DNA from 4 places in the Glutamicibacter sp. PAEs-4 genome. Region 1 is predicted to be linked to each of the others. Evidence: riboswitches for the same ligand, from Rfam matches in the RefSeq annotation. Region 1 holds a riboswitch; each other region holds the start of a gene.

The links. A riboswitch is a leader RNA that binds a small molecule or an ion and turns the genes downstream of it on or off. The one in region 1 is predicted to bind thiamine pyrophosphate.
Region 2: it holds a riboswitch for thiamine pyrophosphate, as region 1 does, so the genes downstream of both, ACR9WD_RS12465 (ECF transporter S component) here and thiC (phosphomethylpyrimidine synthase ThiC) in region 1, are expected to answer to the same signal.
Region 3: it holds a riboswitch for thiamine pyrophosphate, as region 1 does, so the genes downstream of both, thiM (hydroxyethylthiazole kinase) here and thiC (phosphomethylpyrimidine synthase ThiC) in region 1, are expected to answer to the same signal.
Region 4: it holds a riboswitch for thiamine pyrophosphate, as region 1 does, so the genes downstream of both, thiO (glycine oxidase ThiO) here and thiC (phosphomethylpyrimidine synthase ThiC) in region 1, are expected to answer to the same signal.

What each region holds. Positions count from the first base shown of each region.
Region 1 is NZ_CP195017.1:2,479,106-2,486,432, reverse strand. Features, by position in the region: gene ACR9WD_RS11770 (DEAD/DEAH box helicase) at 1-744, shown strand, start outside; gene thiC (phosphomethylpyrimidine synthase ThiC) at 835-2,577, opposite strand; TPP riboswitch at 2,573-2,680, opposite strand; tRNA gene ACR9WD_RS11760 (tRNA-Thr) at 2,958-3,029, opposite strand; tRNA gene ACR9WD_RS11755 (tRNA-Thr) at 3,601-3,672, shown strand; tRNA gene ACR9WD_RS11750 (tRNA-Met) at 3,720-3,796, shown strand; gene ACR9WD_RS11745 (GTP pyrophosphokinase) at 3,891-4,667, opposite strand; gene ACR9WD_RS11740 (DUF2797 domain-containing protein) at 4,908-5,849, shown strand; gene ACR9WD_RS11735 (hypothetical protein) at 5,934-6,209, shown strand; gene ACR9WD_RS11730 (FAS1-like dehydratase domain-containing protein) at 6,311-6,757, shown strand; gene ACR9WD_RS11725 (MaoC family dehydratase) at 6,760-7,200, shown strand; gene ACR9WD_RS11720 (MFS transporter) at 7,203-7,327, shown strand, end outside.
Region 2 is NZ_CP195017.1:2,637,485-2,644,811, forward strand. Features, by position in the region: gene ACR9WD_RS12460 (ATP-binding cassette domain-containing protein) at 1-2,105, opposite strand, end outside; gene ACR9WD_RS12465 (ECF transporter S component) at 2,102-2,710, opposite strand; TPP riboswitch at 2,773-2,893, opposite strand; gene ACR9WD_RS12470 (DUF4235 domain-containing protein) at 2,969-3,220, shown strand; gene mnhG (monovalent cation/H(+) antiporter subunit G) at 3,281-3,682, opposite strand; gene ACR9WD_RS12480 (monovalent cation/H+ antiporter complex subunit F) at 3,682-3,948, opposite strand; gene ACR9WD_RS12485 (Na+/H+ antiporter subunit E) at 3,951-4,580, opposite strand; gene ACR9WD_RS12490 (Na+/H+ antiporter subunit D) at 4,589-6,190, opposite strand; gene ACR9WD_RS12495 (Na(+)/H(+) antiporter subunit C) at 6,187-6,636, opposite strand; gene ACR9WD_RS12500 (Na+/H+ antiporter subunit A) at 6,633-7,327, opposite strand, start outside.
Region 3 is NZ_CP195017.1:46,138-53,464, reverse strand. Features, by position in the region: gene ACR9WD_RS00280 (aldehyde dehydrogenase family protein) at 1-1,225, opposite strand, end outside; gene ACR9WD_RS00275 (hypothetical protein) at 1,315-2,844, shown strand; gene ACR9WD_RS00270 (GntR family transcriptional regulator) at 2,841-3,209, shown strand; TPP riboswitch at 3,244-3,338, shown strand; gene thiM (hydroxyethylthiazole kinase) at 3,328-4,122, shown strand; gene thiE (thiamine phosphate synthase) at 4,115-4,756, shown strand; gene thiD (bifunctional hydroxymethylpyrimidine kinase/phosphomethylpyrimidine kinase) at 4,753-6,177, shown strand; gene ACR9WD_RS00250 (uracil-xanthine permease family protein) at 6,204-7,327, shown strand, end outside.
Region 4 is NZ_CP195017.1:2,318,444-2,325,770, reverse strand. Features, by position in the region: gene ACR9WD_RS10925 (GNAT family N-acetyltransferase) at 1-242, shown strand, start outside; gene ACR9WD_RS10920 (OsmC family protein) at 247-684, shown strand; gene ACR9WD_RS10915 (mechanosensitive ion channel) at 973-2,193, shown strand; gene ACR9WD_RS10910 (GNAT family N-acetyltransferase) at 2,275-2,784, opposite strand; gene ACR9WD_RS10905 (DUF4440 domain-containing protein) at 2,821-3,234, opposite strand; TPP riboswitch at 3,314-3,418, shown strand; gene thiO (glycine oxidase ThiO) at 3,416-4,543, shown strand; gene thiS (sulfur carrier protein ThiS) at 4,540-4,785, shown strand; gene ACR9WD_RS10890 (thiazole synthase) at 4,788-5,609, shown strand; gene ACR9WD_RS10885 (ThiF family adenylyltransferase) at 5,606-6,751, shown strand; gene ACR9WD_RS10880 (GNAT family N-acetyltransferase) at 6,812-7,327, shown strand, end outside.

The DNA of each region.
Region 1 (7,327 bases):
GTGACCCAGATGCAGCTGCCGTCGCTGGATTCGGTCAACGACCGCCGCATCCAGAAGTTCACCGACCGCATCGACAAGACCATCAGCGGCCAGGACCTGACTACTTTCCGCGAGATCGTGGAGAAGTTCGCTGCCGAGCACGAGGACCTGGACCACCTGGAAATCGCGGCTGCACTGGCTTTGATGGCCCAGGGCGGACGCCCGCTGCTGATGACCGAACCGGTCATGTCGCCTGCGAAGAAGGCCCGCATGGATCGCCCGGAGCGTGGCGAACGCGGTGAGCGCGGTCCACGTGCCCGCAAGACCGCTGCCGAGGGCAACGCCATGTACCGTCTGGCAGTTGGCCGCCGCAACCGCGTGCAGCCAGGCTCGATCGTTGGCGCGCTGGCCAACGAGGGCGGCTTCGATTCTTCGGAAATCGGCGGCATCGACATCCGTTCGGACCACACCCTGGTGGAGCTGCCAGCAGAGCTGAGCAAGGACCAGTGGCGTGCACTGTCCAAGACCCGTATTGGCGGCGAAGCCATCGATCTCCAGCTCGACAGTGGCCGCAGCCCGCGCCGTGACGACGATGGCGACCGCGGTGGTTTCCGTGGCAGCCGTGGCGGCTACGGTGGTGGACGTGGCGGCCGTGGTGGATTCGGTGGCGGACGCAATGGCGGACGTGGCGGATTCGGCGGCGGACGCGGTGGCAAGGACCGCTACAGCGATTCGAACCGCAGCGGTGGACGTCGCGACTACTAAGCCTGCAGCGCACAGCTGAATAGCACTGGATGACGCCCTTGGGGCAAGCCGAAAGCTTGCCCCAAGGGCGTTTTCGCATGCCCGGGCTAATTACTCGGCAGGGGTCCCGACGGGGATCTCGTCCCCGAGATAGACCGTGCCCCCGCTTTCCAGGAACTGCCTGCTTTTCTGCGCCATCCCGGCCAATGCCGCCTGCGCCTCGGCCGAGCCGTATTCGTCGCGGATATCCTGGGAAATGCGCATGGAGCAGAATTTCGGCCCGCACATGGAACAGAAGTGGGCAGTCTTCGCAGGCTCGGCCGGCAGCGTCTCGTCATGGAATTCCTGCGCGGTGACCGGATCGAGGGACAACGCGAACTGGTCATTCCAGCGGAATTCGAAGCGAGCCTTGCTCAGCGCATCATCCCGTGCCGTGGCACCCGGATGCCCCTTGGCCAGATCTGCCGCGTGCGCCGCGATCTTGTAGGTGATCACCCCGGTCTTCACGTCATCCCGGTTGGGCAGCCCCAGATGCTCCTTGGGGGTGACATAGCAGAGCATCGCGGTACCGTAGCGGGCAATCTCCGTGGCGCCGATGGCGCTGGTGATGTGGTCGTAGCCCGGCGCGATATCGGTAACCAGCGGGCCCAGGGTGTAGAACGGGGCCCCGTCGCACAATTCCTGCTGGCGCTCCACATTCTCGCGCACCAGATGGAAGGGGATATGCCCCGGGCCCTCGACCATCACCTGCACATCGTACTGCCAGGCGCGCTTGGTCAGCTCGGCCAGGGTATCCAGCTCGGCGAATTGCGCTGCGTCGTTCGCATCCGCGATGGAGCCCGGGCGCAGCCCGTCGCCCAGCGAGAAGGCCACGTCGTACTGAGCGAAGATCTCGCACAGCTCATCGAAGTGGGTGTAGAGGAAATTCTCCTGGTGGTGCGCCAGGCACCATCCGGCCATGATGGAGCCGCCGCGCGAGACCATGCCAGTGACCCGGTTGGCGGTCAGCGGGATGTAGCGCAGCAGCACACCGGCATGGATGGTCATGTAATCCACGCCCTGCTCGCACTGCTCGATAACGGTGTCGCGGAAAATCTCCCAGGTCAGCTTGTTGGCTTCGCCATTGACCTTCTCCAGCGCCTGGTAGATCGGCACGGTGCCGATGGGCACGGGGGAGTTGCGGATGATCCATTCGCGGGTGGTGTGAATGTCCTCTCCGGTGGACAGGTCCATCACTGTGTCGGCACCCCATTTGGCGGCCCACTGGAGCTTGGAGACCTCTTCAGCGATGGAGCTGGTCACCGCCGAGTTGCCGATATTCGCATTGATCTTGACCAGGAACGCCTTGCCGATGATCATCGGTTCGGATTCCGGATGGTTGATGTTTGCCGGGATGATGGCTCGTCCGGCGGCGAGCTCGCTGCGCACCAGCTCGACATCGCATTCCTCGCGCAGCGCCACATAGCGCATTTCCGGGGTGATGACCCCGGCGCGCGCATAGTGCATTTGCGTCACGCGGGCTCCCCCAACGGCCCGCAGCGGAGGGGCCGAACGTCCAGCCCATTCCGCGCTGGCCGTGCCGCGGCGGACCGCTGAGCGCCCGTCGTCGTGCAGATTGCGCTCGCGGCCGGCATAGGTTTCCACATCCCCGCGCTCCCGGACCCATCGCTCGCGGAAGGGTGGCAAGCCCTGGGTCGGTTCGCTTCCCGGTCCGCTGGTGCGATACACCGACAGCGGCTCGTTGGGCTTTCCATTGGGGGAGTCTGCCAGATGGATCTGCGTGACGGGAACAGAAATTCCCGCAGATTCGCGGTAGGCAAGGGTGTGGGCAGGGTGCTGTTCAAATTGTTCCACTTGGAAACTCACTTCCTTCGCCGGCATTACCCGGACAGGTTCAACGGTCGCGGACGGCGATAGCCCGATCTCAGCCCTTGCCAGGGCACCCGTGTGGTCGCGAACAACTTAGCACGCTTGGGAGGAGGAAACGCAAATCCAGTGGTCAGAACAGTGACATCAAGTCAGGATGCGGGCACTGGCCCCGGCGGCAGGAGATAGTTTCTGGAAGCGATCAGTCTCTTGCGGCGCGAATCCGGAATCTGGGAAAAAGGGCGTGGCAGATAACTGGCGAAGCAGCGCGGGCGCAGGCTGAAGCGATGGCCGCGCGATGGGGCACTGAGAGCGGTAGATAAGCGAAAAGAGAAGCAATCTGGAACCAGATTGCTTCTCTCATTTCGAGCCCCCTGCCGGAATCGATCCGGCGACCTCGTTCTTACCAAGAACGCGCTCTACCACTGAGCTAAGGGGGCAACAGGTAAATACTTTACACAGGTTTTCGAGGTTTGCAAAATCTGCCGGGGATTTGTTGCTGACATCACAATGTTCCTAATCAAGGCGGAAATGGACGTCGGTGAACCTAGGGGGATTCTGCGCCCGCAATAGCTTGCCTTCATGCCACTGAATTCCGGTTGCCGCACGTGGTGGAGAGTTCACCCACCGGATGTCGCGCACCCAGCCGGATGTCGCGCACCCAGCCGGATGTCGCGCACCCTTCCGGACGACCCGTGGCCCTGGAGTTCGGGGGGTAGGGGGAGTGTTCTCTTCTGGAGTATTTGTGTTGGAAGATTTGCCGGCTGCCTCAAGGGAATTCGGCGCGGAACTCTATCCTGTAAGCCTGAGCGAAGCGGCGATTGACTGCGAGGGGCAACCCAGTGAGCATCGTCACCAGAACACTTTTTGTCCCAGCCTTCGTCCCTGATTGCCTTCAAGGTCTCGCTAAAACCGTTTTGACTAGCAGTTTTATGGAAATCTCCGGGCGCTTTCCAGATCGGTTTGCCGATTTTTCTTTGCCGGGAAATGCGTGTAGAGTATTTACTCGTTGCCCCCTTAGCTCAGTGGTAGAGCGCGTTCTTGGTAAGAACGAGGTCGCCGGATCGATTCCGGCAGGGGGCTCTGAGTGAGAAGCTTTCTTGGCTTCTACTGGATTGTTTCTCACTTGTGGCGGCGTAGCTCAGCTGGTTAGAGCGCACGACTCATAATCGTGAGGTCCCGGGATCGAGTCCCGGCGCCGCTACCAAATCAAAGATCCTCAGCTTCGGCTGAGGATCTTTTTTTGGTTTCCGGGTTCGAAACGGTCTTCAGCGGACCTTGAGCGCTAAAGCCATTAAGGCTTAGTTGTCGGCACACTTTTCGGGGCCTCTGGTGCTGGCTTGCTGTGCCAGCGACAGCAGTCCTTGGAAGGCCTTCGTATCGAAAGTCGCCTCGTGGCCTGCTTGGTCATTGGCATCATGGCCGTGTACTTCGGTATGCAACCGTTGCATTTGCATATCGAGTTTCGTTGCAACAGCTGCCGCATCGGCGAGCTCCTGTACCAGATGCTCTGGAACCTCGCCCTCGTACTTGTAGAAAATCTTATGTTCCAGGCTTGCCCAGAAGTCCTGGGCGATGGTGCGGATCTGCAACTCCACTACAACGTCGACAGGGCCGTCGGACAAGAAGACCGGAATTTGCACAATCGCATGAACACTTTTATAGCCGCTAGGCTTCGGGTTCTTGATGTAATCCTTGATCTGGATGACCTTCAGGTCATTTTGAGCGGTCAAGGTGTTCAGGACCTTATAGATGTCCTTGACGAAACTGCAGGTGATGCGCACACCCGCAATATCGCTGAGGTTCTCGCGTATGGCAGTAAGAGACGGTGCGATATTCCGGCGGGCAACCTTGCGCATGATGCTCTCCGGAGTTTTCACCCGGGAACTGACATGTTCGATTGGATTGTATTTGTGCAAGTACAAGAACTCTTCGCGCAAGATCGAGACCTTGGTCAGTACTTCGTCCACCGCAAACTGGTATTCCATCATGAAGCGCTGGAAATCATGGTGGAAGGCCTTCGTCAATCGCTGCAACTCAGCCGGGGAAGGGGTAGTTCCAGCAGCTGAGATTGCCACTGCACGCGTCTCGTCATCAAATGGGACAGAAATCCTGGATCACCTCAACAGATTGTGGCCCGGCCCGCGGTACGTTTCCGGTGCAGTTTCAGCCTACGGGCATCTCCTAAGAATTAGGCCAGAACCAATCGGGAATTTGTTCAGCTAACTTTCGGACTTTGTGTATCGGCCAACCTGTCCGCCGGACCTGGCCATCTGCGGTGAACTATCGTTGGGAGGGGAAACTTCAGAAAGGTCCTGATGGAATTCGCTTCAGCTACCCGGCAGCTATGCCACGGCATCAGCTTCGCAGAACATGAACCCGCCCCGATGCTCCGGCTGCGCAGCGGTGAAACCTGGGGTACCGAGTACCTGGAAGCGGGGCGTTCACTGGCCCTGGAGATCGGAGAACTGAAGTTCTGCCTGGGCTACATCACGATGAAGGCCGACGGCTCGCGCAATACGCTGCCGTGCCCCAAGAACCAGGCCCTGCGCACCGGTACCCAATGCGAGAGCTGCCGCCGGCTGGACCAGTCGAAGTTCATGCACCATTTCCACAAGACGGGCGAAGCCCCCGAAGGCCTTCGCAAGTACCTGGAACAGCCGCACTTCTTGTATATAGCCAGCTTCGCCCACGGCGCGACCAAGGTCGGCACCACCTCGACCAGTAGCAAGTGGACCCGGCTGGCGCAGCAGGGCGCGGTCATTGCGCGTTATGTCGCCCGCGCCAACGACGGGGCGGCCATCCGGGTGCTCGAAGACCTGGTCACCGAGCATGTGGGCCTGAGCCAGCAGGTGAGGCAGAAGTCCAAGGTCAAGGGCTTGGCTAGCTGGGAACTGGACTACGCCCAGCTTGATCAGATCAACGCCGACGCAGCAGGCAGGGCCCGGGACTTCCTCGGCGCGCAGCGGGGCTTGGAGGCCTACGGCGTGCAATTGCGCGACGAGCTGTGGGAGCAGCCGGCTTTCGCCCGCCCAGTCATTGGCGCCTGGGATGCGCATGCGCTGCATGCCTGGACCACGGCCCTGCCCGGAAGCACCGTGAACCTGCGCATCCGCGGCGTGCTGGGACAGAGCATCCTCGCCGACAGCGGCGATGGCACCACCCTGCGCGTGCTGGATGCCGCCGAGCTGAAAACCCGCGAGGTCGCGGTGGTGGAGCAGCGCGGGGACTTCAAGGAAGAGCAATCCGCCTTGTTCTGAGACCAGAATGCTGTCGGGGGAGTCACGCGGAAATGCCCCGGCGGCAATGAGCGCTCCCGGCCCGGGCTGAACTAGACTTGAGCCATGACCAACACTCCTTGGGAATCCGCCTCGCCGCGCTACAAGAAGCTCGTCTTCGCCGCCATGGGCATCATGGGCGTGGGCATCATCCTGGCCATCATCGGCGCCAACATTCCGTCCCTGCCCACGGTCTACACCGCGATCGGCATCATGGTCATCGGCATGCTCTGCCACATCGCCAGCCTGGTTGTCCGGGCCAAGGACGCACGCCAGTGGCGCATCGAGAATGGCCTTGCCGCACCACGGAACAACAAGCGCCCCTCCGACGGGCAGAACTAGGCTCCCGCAAGAATTCCACAGTGTGACCGGGCAGCTGCGCCCGGATTTCGTATCCGGCGGCATCCACGCCCGGCCACGTCCAACAACGTTCAGGAGAACCCATGGGCATCAACCCTGACCTGGTAGGGCGCATCTACCCTGCCGGCGAGTCCTACCAGGTAGGCCGCGAGAAGATCCGCGAATTCGCCGCCGCCACCAAAGCCGCCAACCCGGCGCACTACGACGTGCAGGCAGCCCGCAAGCTGGGCTACAGCGACGTTGTCGCCCCGCCGACCTTCGCAATCATCATCGCACAGCGGGCCGATGCGCAGCTGATCTCCGACCCGGCCAGCGGCATCGACTTCTCCCGCGTGGTGCATGCCGACCAGCGATTCACCCACCACCGACCGATCGTGGCGGGTGATGAACTGCTCGCCGAGCTCTACGTGGACCAGGTCCGCGAGATGGGCGCCGGCGCGATGATCACCACCCGCGCCGAAATCACCACCGCGGCCGGCGAGAAGATCGCCACCACCGTTTCATCGCTACTGGTACGAGCTGAGGACTAAGCATGATTGAATTCGACAGCCTCGAAAAGGGACAGGTCATTGGATCGCACACGGTGCAGGTCAACCGCGCGGACCTGGTTCGCTATGCCGGAGCTTCGGGCGACTTCAACCCGATCCACTGGAATGAGCGCTTCGCCAAGGAGGTGGAACTGCCTTCGGTGATCGCCCATGGCATGTTCACCATGGGTTCGGTCATCGACCTGGTCTCGCAGTGGGTAGGGAACCCGGGCGCCATCATCGACTACCAGACCCGCTTCACCAAGCCGGTCGTCGTCGAGGACCCGGAAGGCTCCAACCCATCGGAGCACGAAGGCACCACCATCTCGGTGGAAGGCAAGGTCGGCGCCTTGGACGCCGAAGCCCGCACCGCCCGCATCGACTTGGCAGTCTCGGCCGATGGAGCCAAGGTGCTGCTCAAGTGCCAGGCAGTGGTGCAGCTCTAGGCATGCAGCTTCCAGGTGATGCGCAGCGGCCGGCAACCCAGTGGCGCAATGCGCTGATGGCCGCCTACCTGGCCAGCGGCCTGCTGATCTCGGCCCTGGTCTCGCGCTTGCCGGCGGTGCGCGACGC
Region 2 (7,327 bases), 160 kb from region 1:
GTTGCCCTGATGCGCTGGCCCACGGTGCCGAAGTTTCCGACACCGCGAGCACGCCGGGCCAGGGTGAGCGTGGTGAATTCTTCCACCATCAGCCCAAGCAATCGCATGCCTGCCAGCGCCCCGAGCACAAACCGGTGCGGGACCTTCAGCTGCTGGGACAGCGCCCCGCCCAAATCGCTGGGGTTCGTGGTGGCCAGCAGCAAGATGCAAGGGATGGCCAGTGCGAAGGCGCGCAGTCCGGTGGCGATGCCGCCGGCTACCGATCCCTCGGTGATGCTGAAGGCGCCGAATTGTGCGTACACCATGCCGCTGTCCTGGCCCACCAGGGCAATGCCCCAGGCCGCGAAGATCCCGGCAAGCAGCAACGGCCACGCACGCTTGAGGAATTTCAGCAGGCTCAGCCCGGCCAGCGGGAAGAACACCACGGTCGCCAGGATAATCACCAGTGCCGAGACCCAATCCAAGGTGGTGATCAGCGGCAGCGTTGCCGCGGCCACCGCACCCAGCTTGGCCAGCGGATTGATCTTCGCCAGCCAGCTGTGCCCTACCGGCGCATCGAGCACCGGCCCTTGGCGCGGGGCATCAGCATCCGGGGTGCCGGAAGCGAGCACCAGCTGGTTGGCCTGGAGCACCGAGGCAAAATGCTCATCGTGGGTGACTGCAATGATCGCAGTGCCCTGCTGCAGCTCTTCGACCAGCAACCCGGCCAGCTCCCGCCAGGTGTTCGCATCCTGCCCGAACGTCGGCTCGTCGAGGATCAGCACCTCTGGCGAGGCTGCCAAAACGGTGGCCACGGACAGCCGGCGCTTCTCTCCGCCGGATAGCGTGAACGGATTCGCCTCAGCCAAATGCGCCAACCCCAAGCGTTCAAGCAACGCATCGACGCGCGCCTGGACCTGGGCCGGGTCGTACTTCGGCGCGTTGACGCTGCTCGCCTGCGCACGGCTGGGTGCGAAAGCCAGCTCTTCGCGGACGCTCTGCGTCACGAACTGGTGTTCGGGCTCCTGGAAGACCGAGCCGATCCGCCCGATCAGTGCACCGGCTTTCCAAGCAAACGGGGAATTGCCCAGGCCGTCGGCCAGTTGCGCGGTGGCCGTCAGCTCACCGCTGGCCGGGGCCAGCAAACCGCCCAAGGCCAGGGCCAGCGTCGATTTGCCGGCGCCGTTCTCGCCGAGAATCACCGTGGCGGTGCCCGCCTGCACTTCCATATCCACCGCCTGGGTATGCGGCGCGGTAGCCGTGCGGGCGCAGACCAGCTGCCGCGCTTCCAGCAGCATAGCTCCGGCAAGGTTCTCGGCCGGTGCCACCTGCGGAACATATCCGGGAACCCATAGCCCGGCGGCAGCCAGCTCCTGGCGCACGGGTTCTTCGGTGTACAGCTGACGCGGATCCAGGTCGTGCGCGACTCCCCCGCCCGGTTCCAGCACGATAACCCGGTCCATATGCTCTGCCCAGGCTTCGAGCCGATGCTCGACCACAACCAGCGTGGCACCGGATAGCTTCGCGGCGTTCAGCACCGCATCGCGCAACGGCCCGATGCTCTGCGGGTCCACGTTGGCGGTCGGTTCATCGAGCAGCATGAGGCCGGGTTCCATGGCCAGGATGCCAGCCAGGGCCAAGCGCTGCTTCTGCCCGCCGGAGAGCTGCTGGGTGCGGTGGTCGAAGGACAGCGCGCCCAATCCGACCGCGTCCAGCACTTCGGGGATCCGCTGGCGGATCACGCCCGGATCCATCCCGAGGTTCTCCGCTCCGAAGGCCACATCATCGGCGACCCTGCTTTGCACGACCTGGGTTTCCGGGTCCTGCTGCATCAAGCCCACCGGGTGGCTCCGGCTGAATGCATCGTTGCCATCAATCAGCAGCTGGCCGGCAAGCTGCTGATCCTCATCGGCTTCCAGCAGCCCGGCCATTGCATGCAGCAACGTCGACTTGCCGGCACCGGATGGACCGAGCAGCAGCACCTTTTCACCGGCGTGGATCTGCAGATCCAGCCCCGAGATGGCAGGTTCCTGCCGCTCCGAGTGCTGCCAGCCGAAACCAGTTGCGGTGATTGACGCTCCGCGCTGGGTCAGCGAGGCGGCATCGGAATTGGCAACTGAACTCATTTTGCGGTTTCCAGGTGTGCACGCCGGCTCGCCAGTGCGCTCAGGGCACCGGTCTTCGCCAGTCCGCGCGTGGCCAGCCAGGACAGCAGCCCGGCGATGACCAGACCGGAAACACCGGTGGCGATCACGTGGAAGATCTTCATCCCGGCGGTGTACTCGACGTAGTAGGCCAGGATGTATGCCTCGGTAATGCCGGCGAACAGGCCGGAGAACAGGCCTGCCAGAAGTGCCACGCCCAGGTTCCACTTGCGGTAGCGGAATGCCGCGAAGACCAGCTCCGCGCCCAGGCCCTGGACCAGGCCGGAGATCAGCACGGTCAACCCATAGTGCGAGCCGAGCAGCGCTTCAACCACGGCGGCCAGCAGCTCGCAGTAGAGCGCGGCGCCAGGCTTGCGGATAATCAATGCGCCGAGCACCGCGGGGAACAGCCACATGCCGGTGAGCAGCGCGGTGGCTGGAGGGAAAGCCGCGAAGGCCAGCGAAAACAGGCCGTAGCCGGCACTCCATGCCCAGAAAATGACTCCTGAAGCCACGGCGATCACCGATGCCACGACGATATCGACGACACGCCAGCCGGTACGATGCTTCGAAATTGTTTCGTTCATTGTTGGTCCTCCTGTGGAAAGGAGGGGGGATGCACGGAATGAGGGCATGCTGCGCCTATCCGCATCCGAGATGCTCGACTTCCTTCGCCGGTACTAGCCGGGGCAGGTTCGAGGGTCTGCGATCCATCGCACTCTCAGCGTCTTGCGACTTCGTAGAAGTCTGACGCTCCCCTGTCGGAATAATTACTGCTCCCCCACCATACCGCAGGTATGCTGGGCAGAGGAACGATGTGTCACGAGCTTGATCGCGAGGAAAAAATGGATAAAGTGCAGAAACTTGTCACTACCGGCATCACCGTTGGCGCGGGCATGCTCGGTGGCAAGCTGGTTGATTTCATTTGGTTGAAGGCAACCGGCAGCAAAGCGCCACGCAAGGGCACCGAGGAAGCGGCTGAAGCGTCCTTCCGCCGCGCATTGGGCTTCGCGATCGTCTCGGCCCTGGTGGCAGCGATCATGCAGACCGTGGCCGACCGCAGCGCCAACAAGGTTGTTGCCAAGTTCACCAAATAGGCTTCGGCGGCAAGCCGAGAGCGGGAGCAGTTCAGCTGAACTGCTCCCGCTCTTTTCGCATTACTTGTCCTCTGGCGCTTCGGCCTTGGACATCGGTGTTGCTCCGGTGGGCGGTGCGCCGTTGACCCTGTTGACCACAAGGCTGAGCTCATCGGAGAACAGGGTTTCCTTGGCCGCGTGCTTGGTGCGGTAGCCGGAACGGCCGATCATGTGGGCGGAAACCGGCGCTGTCAGCAGCTGCATGCCCCAAGCCAACGCGAGGACCGGGATCACCGCCCAGCTGCGCAGGTAGATGGCCAACCCGGCGAAGATCAGCAGGAAGCCGAGCACCTGCGGCTTGGTGGCCGCGTGCATGCGGGTGAGCATGTCCGGGAAGGTGAGCAAGCCGATGCCTGCGATCAAGGACATCAGGCAGCCGAGGATCAGTAGGATGGCGACGAGGATATCGAGGAAGAGTTCCATTAGGCATTCCTCTGATCCGAGACGAAGCGTGAGACGGTCACCGAGCCGATGAAGCCGAGCATGCACGCGGCAACCACGAACAGCAGGTAGTCGGTGTGCTTGTGCAGCACCATCTCCAGGCACAGGGCGGCGGAGATGATCAGCAGCATCACGTCCAGGGCAAGCACCCGGTCTAGGATTGATGGCCCCTTGGCAACCCGGATCAGGCAGGCGATGGCACCCAGCCCGAGCATGATGCCGCAGATCCAGATGACGATATCCAGCATGTTTATCCCTTCCTCGCAGCGAAGTCCGGTCCGCATTCGCTCTTGATCGCCTCGTACTCGTCACGGCTGCCGATGGCCATGATCAGCCGGCGTTCGATGTCCCGGATAGCTGCCCGTGCCGTCTCCACATCCTCCGGCGACTGGATGTCGATGTAGTGCAGGTACAGGGTCGACGAGCTGCGGTCCACGTCGATCACGAAGGATCCCGGGATCAGCGTGAGCACGTGGCCCACGGTCATCACGATCAGGTCCGAGCCGGTGCGCAGCGGGACGGCGATGATCGCGCTGCGGGTGTTCTTCCCGCGGACCATTGCCAGCCAGGCCACGTGGACGCTGGCCGCGACAACCTGACCGAGGAACCAGATGAACAGCTTCACGCAGTACCAGAGGTTGATCCGGCCCGAAAGGACCACCGGCGGCAGCGGGAACAGGTTCACGATCACCAGCGCAATGACCGCCCCGAAGATCATGTTCGCCAGCGAGAAGTCCTGCCAGAGGGCGCCCCAGACGAAGAGCAGCAGCAGCAGGAGCGGCCATTCCTGCTTGAGTGTTGCACGGTGGCGCACGCCGGAGGTATCCAGCGCATCATCGATGCGCTGGTCGCGCGGTTCAAAGTTCTTGTTCGGCATCATCCCTCCAATCAGAATGGCAAGATCGAGCTGATATATGGTTCGCGGGCGATCAGCTCAGCGGCCACCCGCTCGCAGAATTCGAAGATCGGCCCGGCAAAGACGGTCAGGGCGATGCCCGCCAGCACCAGCGAACCGGTGGCATAGCGCATGCCCCAGGGCAAGGAGTGGGCTTCCAGCTGCTTGGCCAGCTTCAAGCCCAGGCGCGGGTTCTGCGCACCGCCGGCCAGCGTCTCGTCGGCGACCTGCGTCGCTTCGGCCACCAGCTCCTGGTTGGGCACCTCGGCATCGGCGGCACGGCGCCAGAACACGCGGGCCCACACGCGGATGATCGCCAGCAGGGTCAGCAGGCTGGTCAGCAGCCCGGCGCCGATCACTACCCAGGTCAGCGGGTCGGCGTCCTGCGCGGCAGCATGCAGCAGCCCGAACTTGCCCAGGAACCCGGAGAATGGCGGGATGCCGCCAAGGTTGATGGCCGGGATGAAGAAGAGCAGGGAGAGCGCCGGGGACAGCTTGGCCAGCGAACCGAGCCGGGTGACATTCGAGCTGCCGGCACGGCGTTCGATCAGGCCCGCCACCATGAACAGCGAGGTCTGCACGATGATGTGGTGGCCGACATAGTAGATGGTCGCGGCGATGGCCAGCGGCCCGCCCACTGCCACGCCGAAGATCAGGTAGCCGATGTGGCTGGTCAGCGTGAAGGAGAGCATGCGCTTGAAGTCCGTCTGCGCCAGCGCACCGAGGATGCCGATGACCATGGTCAGCGCGGACACCACCAGCAGGCCGGCGTTGACCGAGCCGCCCGGGAAGAGCAGGGTTTCGGTGCGGACGATCGCGTAGACACCCACCTTGGTCAGCAGCCCGGCGAACACAGCGGTGACCGGTGCCGGCGCGGTCGGGTAGGAGTCCGGAAGCCACAGCGACAGCGGGAAGACCGCGGCCTTGATGCCGAAGGCGATCAGCAGCAGCACATGCAGGATAAGCTGCGGGCCCTGGCCCAATTCAGGCAGCTTCACCGCGAGGTCTGCCATGTTCACCGTGCCGGTGGCCGCGTAGATCATCGCGATGGCCATCAGGAAGATCACCGAGGAGACCACCGATACCACCACATAGGTGGTGCCTGCGCGGATGCGTTCAGCGGTGCCGCCCAGAGTCAGCAGCACATAGCTGGCGGTGAGCAGGATTTCGAATCCGACATACAGGTTGAAGAGGTCGGCTGCCAGGAAGGCGTTGGACACGCCGGCGAGCAGGATCAGGTAGGCCGGATGGAAAATCGACACCGGTCCGGGCTCATCGCCATCGGCCAGGCCCTGGCTGGTGGCGAAGAGCAGCACGGCGAGCGAAACAACCGTGGAGACCAGCAGCATGAACGAGCTGAACCCGTCGACCATCAGCGCGATGCCGAAAGGCGAGTCCCAGCCGCCAATGTGGATGGCGTAGCTTTCCCCGCCCCACACGGCGGCGAGCATCCCGGCTTCGAGCACCAGGGTCAGAGTGAGGATGCCGATAGTGATCATGCGCTGCATGCGGACCTGGCGGCGGGCCAGGAACGCGGCACCGGCGCCGAAGATCGGCAGCACCACAGCCAACGGGGCTAGATCCAGGAAATTCACTCTTCCCCCTCGCGCACTGGGCGGCCTTCTTCATCGACGAATTCGGTCGTGTCCTCAGCCACCGGCGAGTCCTCTTCCTCGTCGTAGGCGGTCTTCTGGGACACCTTGATATCTTCGGTGTCATCGGTGAGCTCATCGGCGCTGGTCAAGGTCCAGGACCGGTAGATCATCGCGAGCAGGAACGCGGTCACTGCGAAGGTGATCACGATCGCTGTGAGGATCAGCGCCTGCGGCAGCGGATCGGAATACTCGTCCGCGGGCACCTCGGGGTTGAACAGCGGTGCCGCTCCCTTGCGGCCGCCACTGGTGAGGAGCAGCAGGTTGATGCCGTTGCCCAGCAGCATGATGCCCAGCAGCACACGGGTCAGGGTGCGTTCGAGCACCAGGTAGAAGCCGGCAGCCAGCAGCACGCCGGTGACGACGAGGAAGGTGATATTCACGCTCATCGGCCAACTCCTGTCCGTGATGCCTGGATTTCATCGTGGCGGTCCACCGGGCTGCGGCCCTCGGACAGCGAATCGATTTCGCTGCCCAGGGAACGCAGCACATCCTGCACAAGGCCAAGGACCACCAGATACACTCCAATATCGAAAATCGTTGAGGAAACGAACTTGTGCTCGCCGAAGAACCAGAATTCCAGGGCATAAGTGGTGAAGATTCCATCGCCCAGCAGCAGCGGCACGATGCCGGCCAGGCCGGCCAGCGCAATGCCGCCGCCAATCAGCATGCCCGGAGCGATGCGCATCGACTCGGACAGTTCCACGCGGCCTCCGGCCAGGTAGCGGATGGTCAGCGCCAAGCCGGCAATCAGCCCGCCGGCAAAGCCGCCGCCTGGGGTGTTGTGCCCGGTCAGCAGCGTGTACACCGACATGATCAGCACGGTGTGGAACATCAGCCGGGTGACAACTTCGAAAATGATCGAGCGGCGTTCAGCGACGAGCGTGTTGCCGGCCATCAGCCAGTCCTGGTTGGAGCTGGAAGCGAAACGCCGGGCGATGCGCAGTTCGGTTTCCTTCGAGTCCTTGGTGCCGATGGCTTCGGAGCCGGCGTCGATGCTGCCTGGAGCCACGTGGTGGGCGCGTACCCGGTTGCCGAAGCTTCGTCCGGCGAAGATCAGCGACGCCACACCGGTGGCTG
Region 3 (7,327 bases), 1.1 Mb from region 1:
TATGAACGATTGAGCCGGCGCGCACCCGGTCGGAGAAGATCGACTGCAGCCGCGGGCTTTCGCTCATCAGGTAGGCAGCCAGCGGAGACGGCCTCCGGGCGATGAATTCGAGGGCCTCCTCGAAGCTTTCCACCTCGATCACTGGAAGAATTGGACCGAATATCTCCTCGGTCATCAAGCTTCCTTCAAGATCCGGATTGCGCATGATACTCGGTACGATGCGCAGTGTTTCCTCGTCATATTCGCCCCCGAAAACCACCTCGCCCTGCTCGAACATCGACAACAGCCGGTCGAAGTGCTTGCGGCTGACGATGCGGCCGTAGTCCGGGTGGGTCAACGGCTCCTTGCCGTAGAAGCTGGTGATGGCCTGGCCCAGGCGCTGGATGAGCTCAGTGGAGTCCCCAATGCTCAAGACATAATCCGGGGCCACGCAGGTCTGACCGGAATTCATGAATTTGGCATAGGCGAGGCGCTTTGCCGAAGCCAGCGAATCGTTTTCCACCACGGCCGGCGATTTTCCGCCCAATTCCAAAGTGGTTGGCGTCAGGTGCTTTGCCGCCGCGGCAGCCACGATCTTGGCCACGCGTTCACCGCCGGTGTAGAAGATATGGTCCCAGCGGGCGGCAAGCAGCTCGGTGGAGGTGTCCACTCCTCCCTCAACGACCGCATAAACACGTTCATCCAGGTAGACCGGGAGGAACTTGGCCAAGACGCCCGAGGTGGCCGGAGCCAGCTCGGATGGCTTGATCACCGCGGCGTTGCCGGCGGCAATGGCCGCGACCAGCGGTGCGAGTACCAGCTGGACCGGGTAGTTCCAGGCGCCGATAATCAGCACGACGCCCAGCGGACGCGGCTCAACCTTGGCCATGGCCGGCTGCAGGGCCAGCGGAACTTTGACGCTGGTGGAATCCATCCATTCAGCGAGGTGGCGTTGGGCGAAATCTATTTCTGCGCGCACCACGTCGATCTCGGAGAACTTGGCCTCGGTGGCGCTCTTGCCCAGGTCTTCAGCCAGGGCCTGGACGAAGTCTTCGAGATGCTCGTCGAGCATCTTTTCCAGGGCCTTGAGCTGTTGCAGGCGGAAGCGTCGCGGATGCGTGATCCGGGTGTCAGCAGAACGCCGCAAATGGCTCAGAACTGTTGCGATGCGCGATGGATGCTCGTCCACCGGAGGTGCGGAATCGCCGACCGGTTCGGGCAACGGCGTGGAAGTAAACAGACCCATGTTTTGAGCGTACGGCAACGAGGCGGATATTCACTGATTAATTCGCGAAGGGATTCAATATGTATCAAATAGTTGATACATTAATGGCCATGAGCCAGATCCCGGCGAGCGCCATATCCATCGCTTTCGTTGGCGCAGTCATATACCTGTGGTTGCGCTCCGTGGCGCATCGGCGTGAGGCACCGGCTATCGTCCGCGCCCAGTCGCACTCATTCTGGTGCGCATTGATCGCATTCTTCGCTTCGACTTCGTGGGATCTGCCTGAGACGTGGCGCATTCCCATGAACGGGACCGATTCGAGTTCGGTTTTCGCTGCAGCTCTCTCGCCGGGAATCTGGATTCTTCTCGTTTACCTCATTGGCTTGTTCACCTGGCCCAAGGAACTCCAGCCGGTGCGCACCGCCTCACTGGAGGCGCGCACCCTGGCGACGCCGTTCCCGAAGTCCCTGGGGATTTTCGTCGCGCTGTTGCTGCTGGCCGCGGTGGGGTTGCTGTGGCCTGCTTCCCGCGTCGAAGGGAGCGTTGGCATCCCAGAGTCGGAAACCACTATGTTCGATTCTGATGGCAGCTACTCCTACACCTCTGCGGGCCCAACCGATGGCCTGCTGCCCGGAAACCAAATGCTCCCGGTCTTCATCGTGGCTCTGGCAGGTATCGTCGTGGCCGCCGGGGTGATTGCAGCAGTGATCCTGAACCGGCGCCCCTTGGCCGGCATCACCGCCGAAGACAACCAGGCCTTGCGCACGGTATGGCTCAACCGGTTGCTGCGCAATACCGGTATCGTGCTGCTGGCATTTTGCGTATCGGTGGCCAATTACTCGCAGGGCTATTCAACCGGTGGACCGTACGAGTTATTGAACTATGGCGCCCTTGCGGTGGCTCTTACGCTGTTCTTCTGGGGTCCGCGCACCACATTCTCGGCTCACTCCACCACCAGGGAACGGACCGCCTTCTCGCGCTTGCGAGATCAGCTCTTCGCATTGCAATACACCACGGCTACCCTTGCATTGCTCGCCGTTGCCATCGGCTGGTCATTCCTGCCCGTGGATGAGGAATTCCGGATGCCGACCAATGAACGAACTACGTGGATCCTGGTGCTCTTTGCCGGTGCGGCATTGCTCTACATCGTGCTCAATACGCTGTATCTGGGCTACGCCAGCAAGGTGGCTCGGCAGGCGAGTGCAGCACCAAAGCATCATGCACCCCTGCCCTTGTGGTCCTACATCGCCGCTGGCTTGCTGGTTGCCATCTGCGCTTACCTGCTATTGGATCCACCGCTGGAGACGCTGTGGGGGTTCGCTCCTCCGAACCGGGGACTAGTCATCGGGCTGTTGCTGCTGCTTGCGGCGGCGCATATGGGCTTCATCTGGTCCTGCCGCCGGGCGACTATTCCCTGGGCCGTCTCGCCAGCTGAAGAAATCTGGTATCGGCGGGTTCTGGAGCTGCGGTCGATGCGCGTTGCCACCAGCGCTGTGCTTGCCATGCTGCTGATTGGCTACGGCTTCCCTGCAGGCCTGGGGCTGTTTGCACTTCTGGTCTTCGTTGTCCCAGCGGTGATTTTCCTGGAGCGTCCTGGTACCGCGATGGTGCGTGCACAGCAGCCGACAGCAGCATCATGAGCACACAAATCAGTGTCGACCTCGCGGCGGCCACTGCACCCTACGAGCAGATCCGCTTGCAGATCGCCTCGCTGATCACCCTGGGAGAATTGCCCGCAGGCAGCAAGCTGCCCACCGTGCGCGCACTGGCCACCGACCTCGGCGTTGCTGCCGGAACGGTAGCGCGCGCCTACAAGGAACTGGAAGCCGAAGGTCTGATCACCTCCCGGCGGCGGGCCGGCACAGTGGTCAACGAACGGCTTCGGCCGGTGGATGCCAGCGAAGACCTGCTGGCCGCGGTGGATCACCTCTGGGCGCTGGCAGCCGCCCAGCAGGTCGATGCGGCCACGCTCAAGGCCTTGGTGGCGCGGCGCGAGCGTAAGTAACTTGTCCTTGGAACCGCTTGTGCGTACGCTCTATGGCAGTGACACGGGGTGTCGGAACAACCGACTGAGATGAGACCCGTTGAACCTGATCTAGTTCACGCTAGCGGAGGGATGTCGCATGGCTTTGCATGCAGTTGCCCAAGAATACCGGCAACAATCACCTTTGGTTTTCTGCCTGACCAACACCGTCGTAGCAAATTTCACCGCCAATGTCCTGCTGGCATCCGGCGCGTCCCCGGCCATGACGGATCTGCCCGGAGAGGCCGGCCCCTTCGCAAAGGCGGCTTCCGCCGTCTTGGTGAATCTGGGAACTCCGAGCACCGAGCAGCTGGCCGCCATGGAAGAAGCCGTGCAATCGGCGAGCGCAGCAGGCACCCCGTGGATCCTTGATCCGGTAGCGGTCGGCGCCCTGCCGGTGCGCACGGATTTTGCGCGGCGCATTGCCAGGCAACGCCCGGCCCTGATTCGCGGCAACGCCTCGGAAATCCTGGCACTGGCCGGACGGCAATCGGCTTCACGCGGTGTCGATGCCTTGGATGACGTCTCTGCCGCCTTGGCGGCTGGACGCGATCTGGCCCAGCAGCATGACTGCGTGGTGGCCATTTCCGGCCAGTCCGATGCCATCATCGATGCCGCGCGGACAGTCCTGGTGCACACCAACGGCATCGGCTTGACGCGGATCACCGGCGGCGGCTGCGCGCTGGGCGCGTTCTGCGCCGGCATGATTGCGGTCCACGATGACCCGTTCGAGGCCGCCATCGCGGCCCACGGCTTCTACGGGCTGGCCGCTGAAAAGGCCCTGGGAAACAGCACAGGTCCGGGCAGCTTCGCCGTCGCATTCATTGATGCGCTCTCCGCAACCGATCCAGAAGAACTTAAGACTTTGAAGCACGAGGAACTGAACCATGCATGATTACGGAGCCTACCTGGTAGCCAATACTGCCAGTTGCACCCCGCGCAGCACCCTGGAAGTGATCGAAGGCGCCGTCGCCGGAGGAATCCAGTGGATCCAGCTGCGCGCCAAGGATGAAACCGCCCGGGAATTCTTCGAGCTGGCCTGCGCGGCCGCCAAGCTCACCGAGGGCAAGGCCCAGTTGCTGATCAATGACCGCATCGACGTCTACCTCGCGGCGCGGGCTGCCGGTGCGGCCGTGAACGGCATCCATATCGGGCAGAAGGATGTGCCGGTGCAGTTGGCCCGGCAGATCATCGGCGAAGGCGTCATCGGACTGAGCGCTTCCAGCGATGAGCAACTGTCCCAGGCGAACAAGGACGCCGCGGTCATCGACTATCTCGGTGTGGGGGCCGTCCGCGCCACCCCGACGAAGAAGGACCATCCCACTCCCCTGGGCCTCGACGGCTTTGCGCGTGCCACGACGCTGGCCTCGCTGCCCTGCGTGGCAATCGGCGCCATTACCCACGAGGACGCGGCAGCCATCCGTGCCGGCGGCGGAGCGGGCATGGCAGTGGTCCGCGCCATCTGCAATGCAGAGGATCCGCAGCAGGCCAGCGCGCAGCTCGTTTCGGCATGGGAGGCCGCCAAATGAACATCTTGTCCATTGCAGGATCCGATCCTTCCGGTGGCGCCGGAATCCAGGCGGATCTGAAGGCCATTGCCGCCAACGGCGGCTACGGAATGTGCGTGATCACCGCCTTGACCGCGCAGAACACCCATGGGGTGTCCGGGGTGCAGGCGATCAGCGGCGATTTCGTCCTCGCCCAGCTTGAAGCCATCAGCGCGGATATCCGCATCGATGCAATCAAGATCGGGATGCTCGCCAACGCCGAGGTGATCCGCGCAGTCACCGGCTGGCTGGACACCGTGGATGCTCCGGTAGTCCTGGACCCGGTCATGGTGGCCACCAGCGGGGACCGCCTGCTGGATGGCGAAGCGGCGCTCGATTCGCTGCTGGACCGGGCCACGGTGATCACCCCGAACCTGCTGGAACTGGCCAGCCTGCTGCGCGAGCCGGTAGCCGCATCATGGGATGAGGTGCTGCGCCAGGCCCAGCGCCTGGCGGCCAATCACGAGGCCCTGGTGCTGGCCAAGGGCGGGCATCTGGCCGGGGCGGACTGCCCCGACGCGCTGGTAGCAGCGGACGGGGTGCTCTGCGAGCTGCACGGTGCGCGCCATGCCACCAAGAACACCCACGGCACCGGCTGCACCCTCTCCAGCGCCCTGGCCACCCGCTTCGCGGCCACCGGAGACTGGACCGCCGCTTTGGAGCAGTCCAAGGCGTATCTGTCGGCGGCAATTGCGGCGGCCGACCAGCTGCAGGTGGGCAGCGGGCACGGCCCGGTCAACCACTTCGCCGGGTTCTTCGCCGGCGCTGATCCGATGGCCGGCTGGTGGGAGGACATCGCGGACCTGCGTGCGGGCATCGACGAGCTGGCGTTCATCATGCAGCTGGCCGACGGCAGCCTGGAACGCGAGAAGTTCGAGTACTACCTGGCCCAGGACGCCCTGTACCTGCAGCGCTACGCCCAGGTGCTGGCGCAGGCCAGCGCGCTGGCCCCGGACCTGGATGCGCAGCGCTTCTGGGCCAAGGGCGCCGGCCAGATCCTCGAGGGCGAGCTGCAGCTGCACCGCAGCCACCTGGTGGAAGGGCTGGCGAACCCTTCGGCGACCACGCTGAACTACGTGAACCACCTGTCCTCCTGCACCGGGAGCTATGCGGAGCTGATCGCCGCAATCCTGCCGTGCTACTGGCTCTACCAGGACATCGGCAAGCGGCTGGCGGCGGCCAACCATGCCGGGCACCCCTACGGCGACTGGCTGGAGACCTATTCCTCCCCGGAATTCGACGAGGCCACCGCCCAGGCGATCGAGATGGTGCGCACCGCGTGGACGCTGGCCGACCCGGCGCTGCGCGAGAGAATGCGCCAGGCGTTCCTGCGTTCCAGCGAGCACGAGCTGGCGTTCTTCGCGCAGGCCCACGAGAACCGAGTAGAATTCTCTACGGCCTGAAACCCGCAGGGCCGGGAAGAGGAATCATGAGTTGGAGCATCCACGGCAACGGCAAGACCATCACCGAAGGCGAGGTAGTTGCCCCGGATGAGCGGCTGCATTGGCCGCAGACCGTTTCCATCGGCGCCCAGCACATCCTGGCGATGTTCGGCGCCACCATCCTGGTTCCGACGCTGACCGGATTCCCGGTGACCACCACCTTGCTGTTCACCGGCTTGGCCACCATCATCTTCCTGCTGATGACCAGGAACAAGGTGCCCAGCTACCTGGGTTCCTCCTTTGCCCTGATCGCCCCGGTGGTCGCGACCACCGGGTCGCACAGCATGTCCGGCGCCCTGGGCGGCATCGTGATGACCGGCGTGCTGCTGTTCATCGTCGGTCTGATCGTGCAGAAGACCGGCACCGGCTGGATCCACGCGCTGATGCCGCCGGTGGTCATGGGCACCATTGTTGCGCTGATCGGCCTGAACCTGGCCAGCGCCACCCTGGCCCCGATGAAGGACTTCCCGCTGACCACCTTCCTCACGGTGCTCTTCACCGTGGTGGCTACGGTGGCCTTCAAGGGCCTGCTGGGCCGGCTCTCGATCCTTGTCGGCTTGGTCTGCGGCTACCTGGTGGCGCTGGCCCAGGGCCAGGTGGACTTCTCCAAGGTGGGCGACGCCGCATGGTTCGGCCTGCCCGAGTTCCACACCCCGACCTTCCATTTCGATACCGCGCTGATGTTCCTGCCTGCGGTCTTCGTGCTGATCGCCGAGAATATCGGCCATGTGCGCACCGTGGGCGTGATGACCGGCCGCGACCTGTCGGCGTTCAACGGACGGGCGCTGATGGCTGATGGCGCCGCCAGCGTGCTCGCCGGCTTCGGCGGCGGCTCGGCGACCACCACCTACGCCGAGAACATCGGCGTCATGGCCGCCTCGCGCGTGTACTCCACCGCTGCCTACTGGATCGCCGCGATCGTGGCCATGTCCCTGGCCTTCCTGCCGAAGATTGGCGCCTTGATCGGCACCATTCCGGTAGGCGTGATCGGCGGCCTGGGCATCGTGCTCTACGGCATGATCGGCATCGTCGGCGCGCGCCTGTGGATCGAGGCCAAGGTGGACTTCGGCAATCCGATCAACCTGATGACCGCCGGCAACGGCCTGATCAT
Region 4 (7,327 bases), 160 kb from region 1:
CACGCATTGAGCTGCTCTGGGTGCGGCACAGCGATCGCCACAAGGGTGTGGGCCGTGTTCTGCTGGAAGCAATCGTCGCGCACACTCCCGGCATCAGCGTGCATCTGGATTGCCAGCGACAGCCTGCCATTTCATTCTTTGGCGACTGCGGATTCTTGGCAGTCGACGGAGGTCCAGAACTGGTGCCACAACGGATCACGTTGCGCCACACAGAATCTTTGCCCCGAATCGTGGCACCATAGTTCCATGAGTGAAAATAGCCGTGAAATACGGGAAGTCAGCATCAAACGCGTCGAATCACGCAAGTACCAGGCCACCAGCCTGGAATCCGGCGCCAGCCTGGAATTCGGCCAGGGCGAAGGGCTGCTGACGCCGGTGGAGCTTCTGCTGGCTGCCATTGCCGGGTGCTCAGCGATCGATGTTGATGTGGCGACTACCCGCAGAAGCGAGCCTGAGAACTTCGAAGTCAAGGCGAGCGGCTACAAGGTCTCCGAGGACTCGGCTAGCCGAATGGAAGACATCCGCCTTGGCTTTGATTTGAAGTTCCCCGATACCGAGGAGGGGCGCAAAGCGGCCGGCATGGTTGAACGCATCGTCAAGCTATCCCATGACAAGTACTGCACGGTTTCTCGCACCGTTGAGCTAGGTGCCTCAGTGCAGAGCGAAGTCCTCAACCAGGCCTGATGCATTTCGTGCGGATCCCAGATTGCTAATGGCCAATGGCTGACTCCGCAACAGCTTCCAAGGCAATTCACGGATTCGAGCGCGACACGAATTTCCCAACATTGCGTGAATCAGTTGTCGTTATGGCTTGATTGTTCGAAAAACGTTGAATCCAGTGTGAATGAATCATGCATCCGCAATTCGGGGTATGAAAGTCCATCGATTCAAGCTGGCAGTACGGGTCTTTGCCCTAGTCAGCGGAGAACCTTCATCGTAGGGTCAGATTGTCCCTACGTTGAAGGAGCAGCAATGCAGTCTGAGAACGTTTTAGGCAATATCGACTGGGCGTCGATGCTACAAAAGGTTGGCATCGCGCTAATCATCCTCATCATTACGTGGCTTCTCGCGCGCATCGTTCGGTGGGCTGCCGCCAAATTGGTGACCAGGGTGAAGTTCCTGCAGAAGCAGGGCAATGACGGAGAGCAAATAGGCCAATCTCTGGGCAAGGTTGCGGGACTGATCGTCTGGCTGTTCGGCCTCGTGGCAATCCTGCAAGTATTCGCGCTATCTGAAGTGCTATCGCCGGTGCAGGGCCTGCTCGGCGGCGTCATGGCCTTCATCCCCAACCTCATCGGTGCGGGCTTCATCTTCTTCATCGGCTACGTGATCGCCAATATCGTTCGCCAGCTGCTGAAGACCGGTTTGGGAACTGTCGACTTCAGCGGGCTGGTCCGCAAATTGACCCCAGGCGATGAACCGGTTGACGAAGTCCAGTCTCGCGAGTCCCAAGCGAAGATCGTTGACATCATTGCCAATATCGTCTTCGCCTTGATCCTGCTCGTCGTTGCCATTTCGGCACTGCAGGTCTTGGGCATCGCGGCAATTTCGGACCCTGCCCAGCAGATGCTGCAGCTTGTCTTCACCGCAATACCGCAGGTCATCATGGCCTTGGTGCTCTTGGCCGTCGGTATTCTGATTGCCAAGTTCGTCGGCCAGCTGCTTGAATCAACCCTTCACGGGGTGGGCACCGACTCCGTTGTTGCCCAATGGGGTGTTGTTCCCGAAGGCAAGAGCGCTTCGGGAATCATCGCTGGCATCGTCAAGATTGCCATCGTGCTGTTCTTCGGCGTGATGGCGGCCCAGATGCTGAACTTCCCGGCGATCACCAACATCCTCAATGAAATCCTGGCCTTGGGCGGCAAGATTCTCTTCGGCGCAGCAATTATCGCCGCAGGTTTCGTCATCGCCAACGTCATCGGCCGTTTCTTGGGCGACACCACCGCTTCAAAGATCATCCGCTACACGGCAATCGCGTTGTTCGTGGCAATGGGCTTGAAGTACATGGGTATCGCTGATTCGATCATCAATATGGCCTTCGGTGCAATCGTCATTGGCGCGGCTTTGGCCGCGGCGCTGGCCTTTGGACTTGGTGGCCGCGATGCTGCGGCTCGCACGCTGAAAAAGATCGAGGCCAATCAGGCCACCGACGGCCCGGATTCGACGCCGCCGGCATCAACTCCAGGCATCTAGCCAATATCACTAAACCTGAGGGACAGATAAAAAGTCGCGGAACCCGAAACCGGATTCCGCGACTTTTTGTTGCCCGCCAAGCTACGGCTGCGTGCTCCACGGCAACGGCACTACGTCGGGGACCTGATCAGTCCGCAACCGCGCGTAGGCGTACACGTCAACGCGTTCTCCAGCAACCAGGAACTTACCGCGCTCGACACCCTCGCGCAGGAACCCGTTGCATTCGGCAACACGCTTCGATCCAGGATTGTTCGCCCGAAGACCTAGTTCCAAACGGTACAAACCGAGCTCGCCAAACAGGTGGTTCACCAAAGTAGCCACTGCGCGAGTGGCCAGAGACCTCCCGCGGTAGTCCTGGTTCATCCAATACCAAACCCATGCGTTCTGATTGGCTGGATCGACAGTATCGCAGACCAAACCGACCAGCCGGTCTCGATAGGCGATGGCCAAAGCCTGCTGCCGTTCGCCGGCCTCCATCAGGGCACGCACGTACGATGCGGCCTTTTCCGGAGTGTCGGCATCTCCTTGGCGATCCATATCGGCATTGGAGGAAAAGGCTTCGAAAACAGCTTCGGCATCCGATTGGCGCAGCCTGCGAACCGAGAAATCGTCGTCGACTAATGCGGCCTAGTTCGGTTCTGCAAAAGAAAGCTGCCGCGCAGCGGGCGTGCCCTGATGGAAGAACAGCTGCCAGCGATCCTGCTCATGGATCCACAGCGAACTGCGCTCGCTGGCGGATCCCGATAGCAACCTCCAGCGCAGAAGCACCGCTTGATCGGCAACCTGGATTGCCACGGGGCTGCCGACTTCCCGAGATCCGGAATCCCGTTCCGGCTCCTGGGCCAGCTGGGCAATGATCGACTCGCGATCGTAGACACGGCCGCTGGCACCCACTTCGGAGAACTGCGGATGCAAGTACCGTTCCAATTGCCTTCGGCTATGGCGCTGGCTGGTTTCCAAGAGCTCCTGCTCCAACGAAATGATCGTGTTGGACAACGCAGATCCCTGGGGAAGCACGCGGGGGAAGTCATGAGATGCCATGTCAACTAGTACATCACAGAAGATGACGGAGCTGCGGTTGCTCCAGTTCGACTTTATGAGCTGGATCATGCCTATAATCGCAGTACTCCGCGGGAGCCTGAATCGACCAGGCTGAGAGGGCACCGAGCCGACCGCTACACCTGATGCGGGTCATGCCGCCGTAGGAAGGATGCGTGCTCTCGTGCATGTGAATATTGTTGGCGCCGGAATCATCGGCCTGTCAGTTGCGTTCGAACTGGAATCACGGGGACATACTGCCACCCTCATCGATCCAGCACCAGGCCAAGGTGCAAGCTACGCGGCAGCCGGAATGCTGGCCCCGGCAGCTGAAACGGTCTGGGGCCATGGCCCGCTTCACGAGCTGCTTGCCGCCTCGAATGCCGCCTATCCAAAGTTCATTGAGCGCATCGAATCCGTGACCGGGCAACGCCCGGACTACCTGCAGAACTCAACCCTCGTCGTCGCGGCCGAACCGGCTGACCGCGAAGCCCTGCATGAGCTGGCCGAACTGCAAGCCTCCCTCGGCCTGTCAGCGGAAAAGCTCTTGCCCAGCCAAGCCCGCAAACTCGAACCAGCCTTGGCCGCGAATATAGCAGGCGCAGTCCTATGCCAAGATGACCACCAAGTCGACCCACGGTCAGTCGTCAAAATCCTGCTTGATCACCTGCGTGGCCGCCTGATCGAGGAGCGGGCGCAGGCGCTGGTGGGCGACGGGAGCCGAACCAACGCGGTACGCACCGCATCGGGCAAGATCCTCGAAGCGGATCAAACCATCGTGGCCACCGGACTGGGCACCATTGACGGCCTGGACCGGGTGCCGGTGCGCCCCGTCTACGGAGATATTCTCCGGATCCAGGGGCCAGCCGGTCCGCCATTGATCACCCGGACCATCCGCGGCATCGTGCACCGGGAGCCGGTGTATCTCGTGCCGAGAAAGGACGGCAGCCTCGTGCTCGGAGCCAGCGTCCGGGAAGACCGCCAGCCTGCAGTGAACATCGGAGCCATGCATTTGCTGCTGGACAATGCGCGAAAGCTCATACCCGGCATCAGCGACTGCACGCTGAACGAGGCAACTGCCCGGGCCCGTCCCGCCACTCCCGATGACCGTCCGCTGCTGGGGCGCATTGACCCGGGCCTGGTGCTTAGCACCGGATACTCCCGGCACGGAGTGCTGCTGGCTCCGCTGGGCGCAACACTCACCGCTGATCTCATTCACGGCTCTGAAACCCATCCGTTGCATCAGGCTGTGAATCCACACCGCTTCGCCACAGCAACCCAGACCACCCACCGAACGGAGCAGCACCCATGAAAAGCATTGGCATCAAGTTCAATTCCCGGGAACTGAACCTGGACGAAGGAATCACCCTTCGCGAATTCATCAGCATGCAGATCGGCAAGGATCTGGATAGCAACTCGGCGGCCGTGGACGGCAGCAAGCTTGGAATAGCCGCCGCGGTCAATGGCGCTGTCATCCCGCGCAGCGCCTGGAACAGCTACACGCTGGCCGAAGGGCACAGCATCGAACTCGTTACCGCAGCCCAGGGAGGCTAGGCGTGGACACGCAAAACATCACCGAACTGGACATCAACAGCGATCCATTCCAGGTTGCAGGACGCACCTTGTCTTCGCGCTTGATCCTCGGCACCGGGGGAGCGAGTTCGCTGACCACCCTGGAAAGCGCATTGCAGGCCTCTGGAACCGAACTGACTACCGTGGCCATCCGACACTTTTCGGCGGCAGGCGAGTCCAACGTGTATGACTTGCTGCAGCGCAACAACGTGATTGCGCTGCCGAATACCGCTGGATGCTTCACCGCCCGCGACGCGATCCTCACCGCGCACCTGGCCCGCGAAGCGCTGGAAACGAACTGGATCAAGCTCGAAGTGATTGCGGACGAGCACACGTTGCTGCCTGATCCGCTGGAGCTGCACGCTGCCACCGAACAGCTGGTCGCCGACGGATTCCAGGTCTTTGCCTACACCAACGATGATCCTGCCCTTGCCCAGCGCCTCCAGGACGCCGGTGTTGCGGCCATCATGCCAGCCGGCGCACCAATCGGATCCGGCCTGGGCATCTTGAACCCGCACAATATTTCCACCATCGTCTCCCGGGCCCAGGTGCCGGTCATCCTGGACGCCGGAGTCGGCACCGCCTCTGACGCCGCCCTGGCCATGGAGCTCGGCTGCGATGCCGTGCTGCTGGCCAGTGCGGTGACCCGGGCGCACAACGCGCCGCTGATGGCGATGGCCATGAAGGATGCGGTGCGTGCAGGACGAGCCGCACGGCTCGCGGGCCGGATCCCGCGCCGCGACACCGCCCTGGCATCCTCGCCCACCGAAGGCATGATGCAGACCCTGGTCGGTGACTTCTCGTGAACCAGTCAGCATTGGTAGCCCCGGGGCCGGAGCTGGCACCGGAAGAATTGGCGCGTTATTCCCGGCATCTGTCGCTTCCCGGCGTCGGCGAAGAAGGGCAACGCAGGATCGCCAATGCCAAGGTGCTGGTAATCGGAGCCGGGGGACTGGGCAGCCCCATTGCCAGCTACCTGGTCGCCGCGGGGATCGGCACCCTCGGGGTCGTGGACCACGACACGGTTGAACTGTCCAACCTGCAACGCCAAACCATGCACAGGCAACAGGACGTAGGCCGCTTGAAGGTGGAATCGGTCCGCCGGATGGCCCACGAGCAGAACCGGAATGTCCGGGTTATCGCCGTGGATGGCAAACTGGATGAGACCAACGCAGTGGCACTTTTCAGCGACTACGACCTGGTCATCGACGGCAGCGACAACTTCGCCACGCGCTACCTGTCCAACGACGCCGCAGAAATCACCGGCACCCCACTGGTCTGGGGGACGCTGTTCCAATTCTCCGGGCAGGTGTCCGTCTTCGACCCGCGCACCGGTCCGATGCTGCGCGACCTTTTCCCTGAAATCCCCGATGCGGACTCCGTGCCCAGCTGCGCCGAGGGCGGGGTCTTTGGCGCCCTGTGCGGCGTCATCGGCTCGGTGATGTGCACCGAGGCCCTGAAGCTCATCACTGGAATCGGCACCACGCTCAGCGGAAAACTTTGGCTCTACGATGCACGGGAAGCCAGTGTGCGAACACTCGACTTTGCCAGGGACCCGCAACGCGAACCGGTGAGCCGGCTGGCCGAGTACCAGCCAGCGTCCTGCGCTGTCGATGGGCATGTTCCGGAAATTTCCGTTGAGCAACTGGCGGACCTTGAAGCGGAGGAACCGGTGCTGCTGGTGGATGTGCGTGAAGCCTGGGAACGCGAGATCATTGCGATCCCGCACAGCCAGCCCCTCCCGCTCGCGCAACTGGAAGAACAAGGACTGGGAGGGCTCGCGCAGGGTGCCTCGGCGATCGTGTTCGTCTGCAAAACGGGTGTCCGTTCACAGCAGGCGGCGCGGATTGCCAGGCCGGATCTGCAGCCAGCCGTCCAGGTGTACAGCCTCAGCGGCGGCACCGTGGAATGGGCCAGGCAGGTTCAGGGGCAGCAGGTGGCCTACTAGCGCCCGGCCTTGCAGTGCCTGCGCTTCTTGGAGCCGGCCCAGCTCTGGCATACTTGCGCCATGGCTATGGGAATTGCGCTGGAGATCCGTGAATTGGAAATCGGCGACGAACAGCAGGCAATCGATGCCCATCATTTGATGCTTGGCGATGATTTCGAGTTCTTGCCCACCTGGACTTCCGCTGAGGCTTGGGAGGACTATGCCTACCGGATGAAGGCAGGGCGCCGTGGCGAGCACATCCCCGAAGGATGGGTTCGCTCGGCGCTGTTTGCCGCCTTCGACGACGGGGAACTGGTGGGCCGTGTATCTGTGAGGTATGAGCTCAACGAGGGCCTGCTTCATTACGGCGGGCATATCGGCTATGGTGTAGTTCCCGAGTATCGTCGCCGTGGTGTGGCACAGCAACTGTGCAGATTCGGATTGCAGGAACTGCGCGAATCAGGAATTGAGCGCGCACTGGTTACCTGTGCTTCCGATAACATCGGTTCAAGATCGACCATTGAAAAATGCGGCGGATTGCTGGACGCCAAGCTTCCGGAAATTGAAGCCAGCCATGGCGCCGGCACGCTGCGTTTT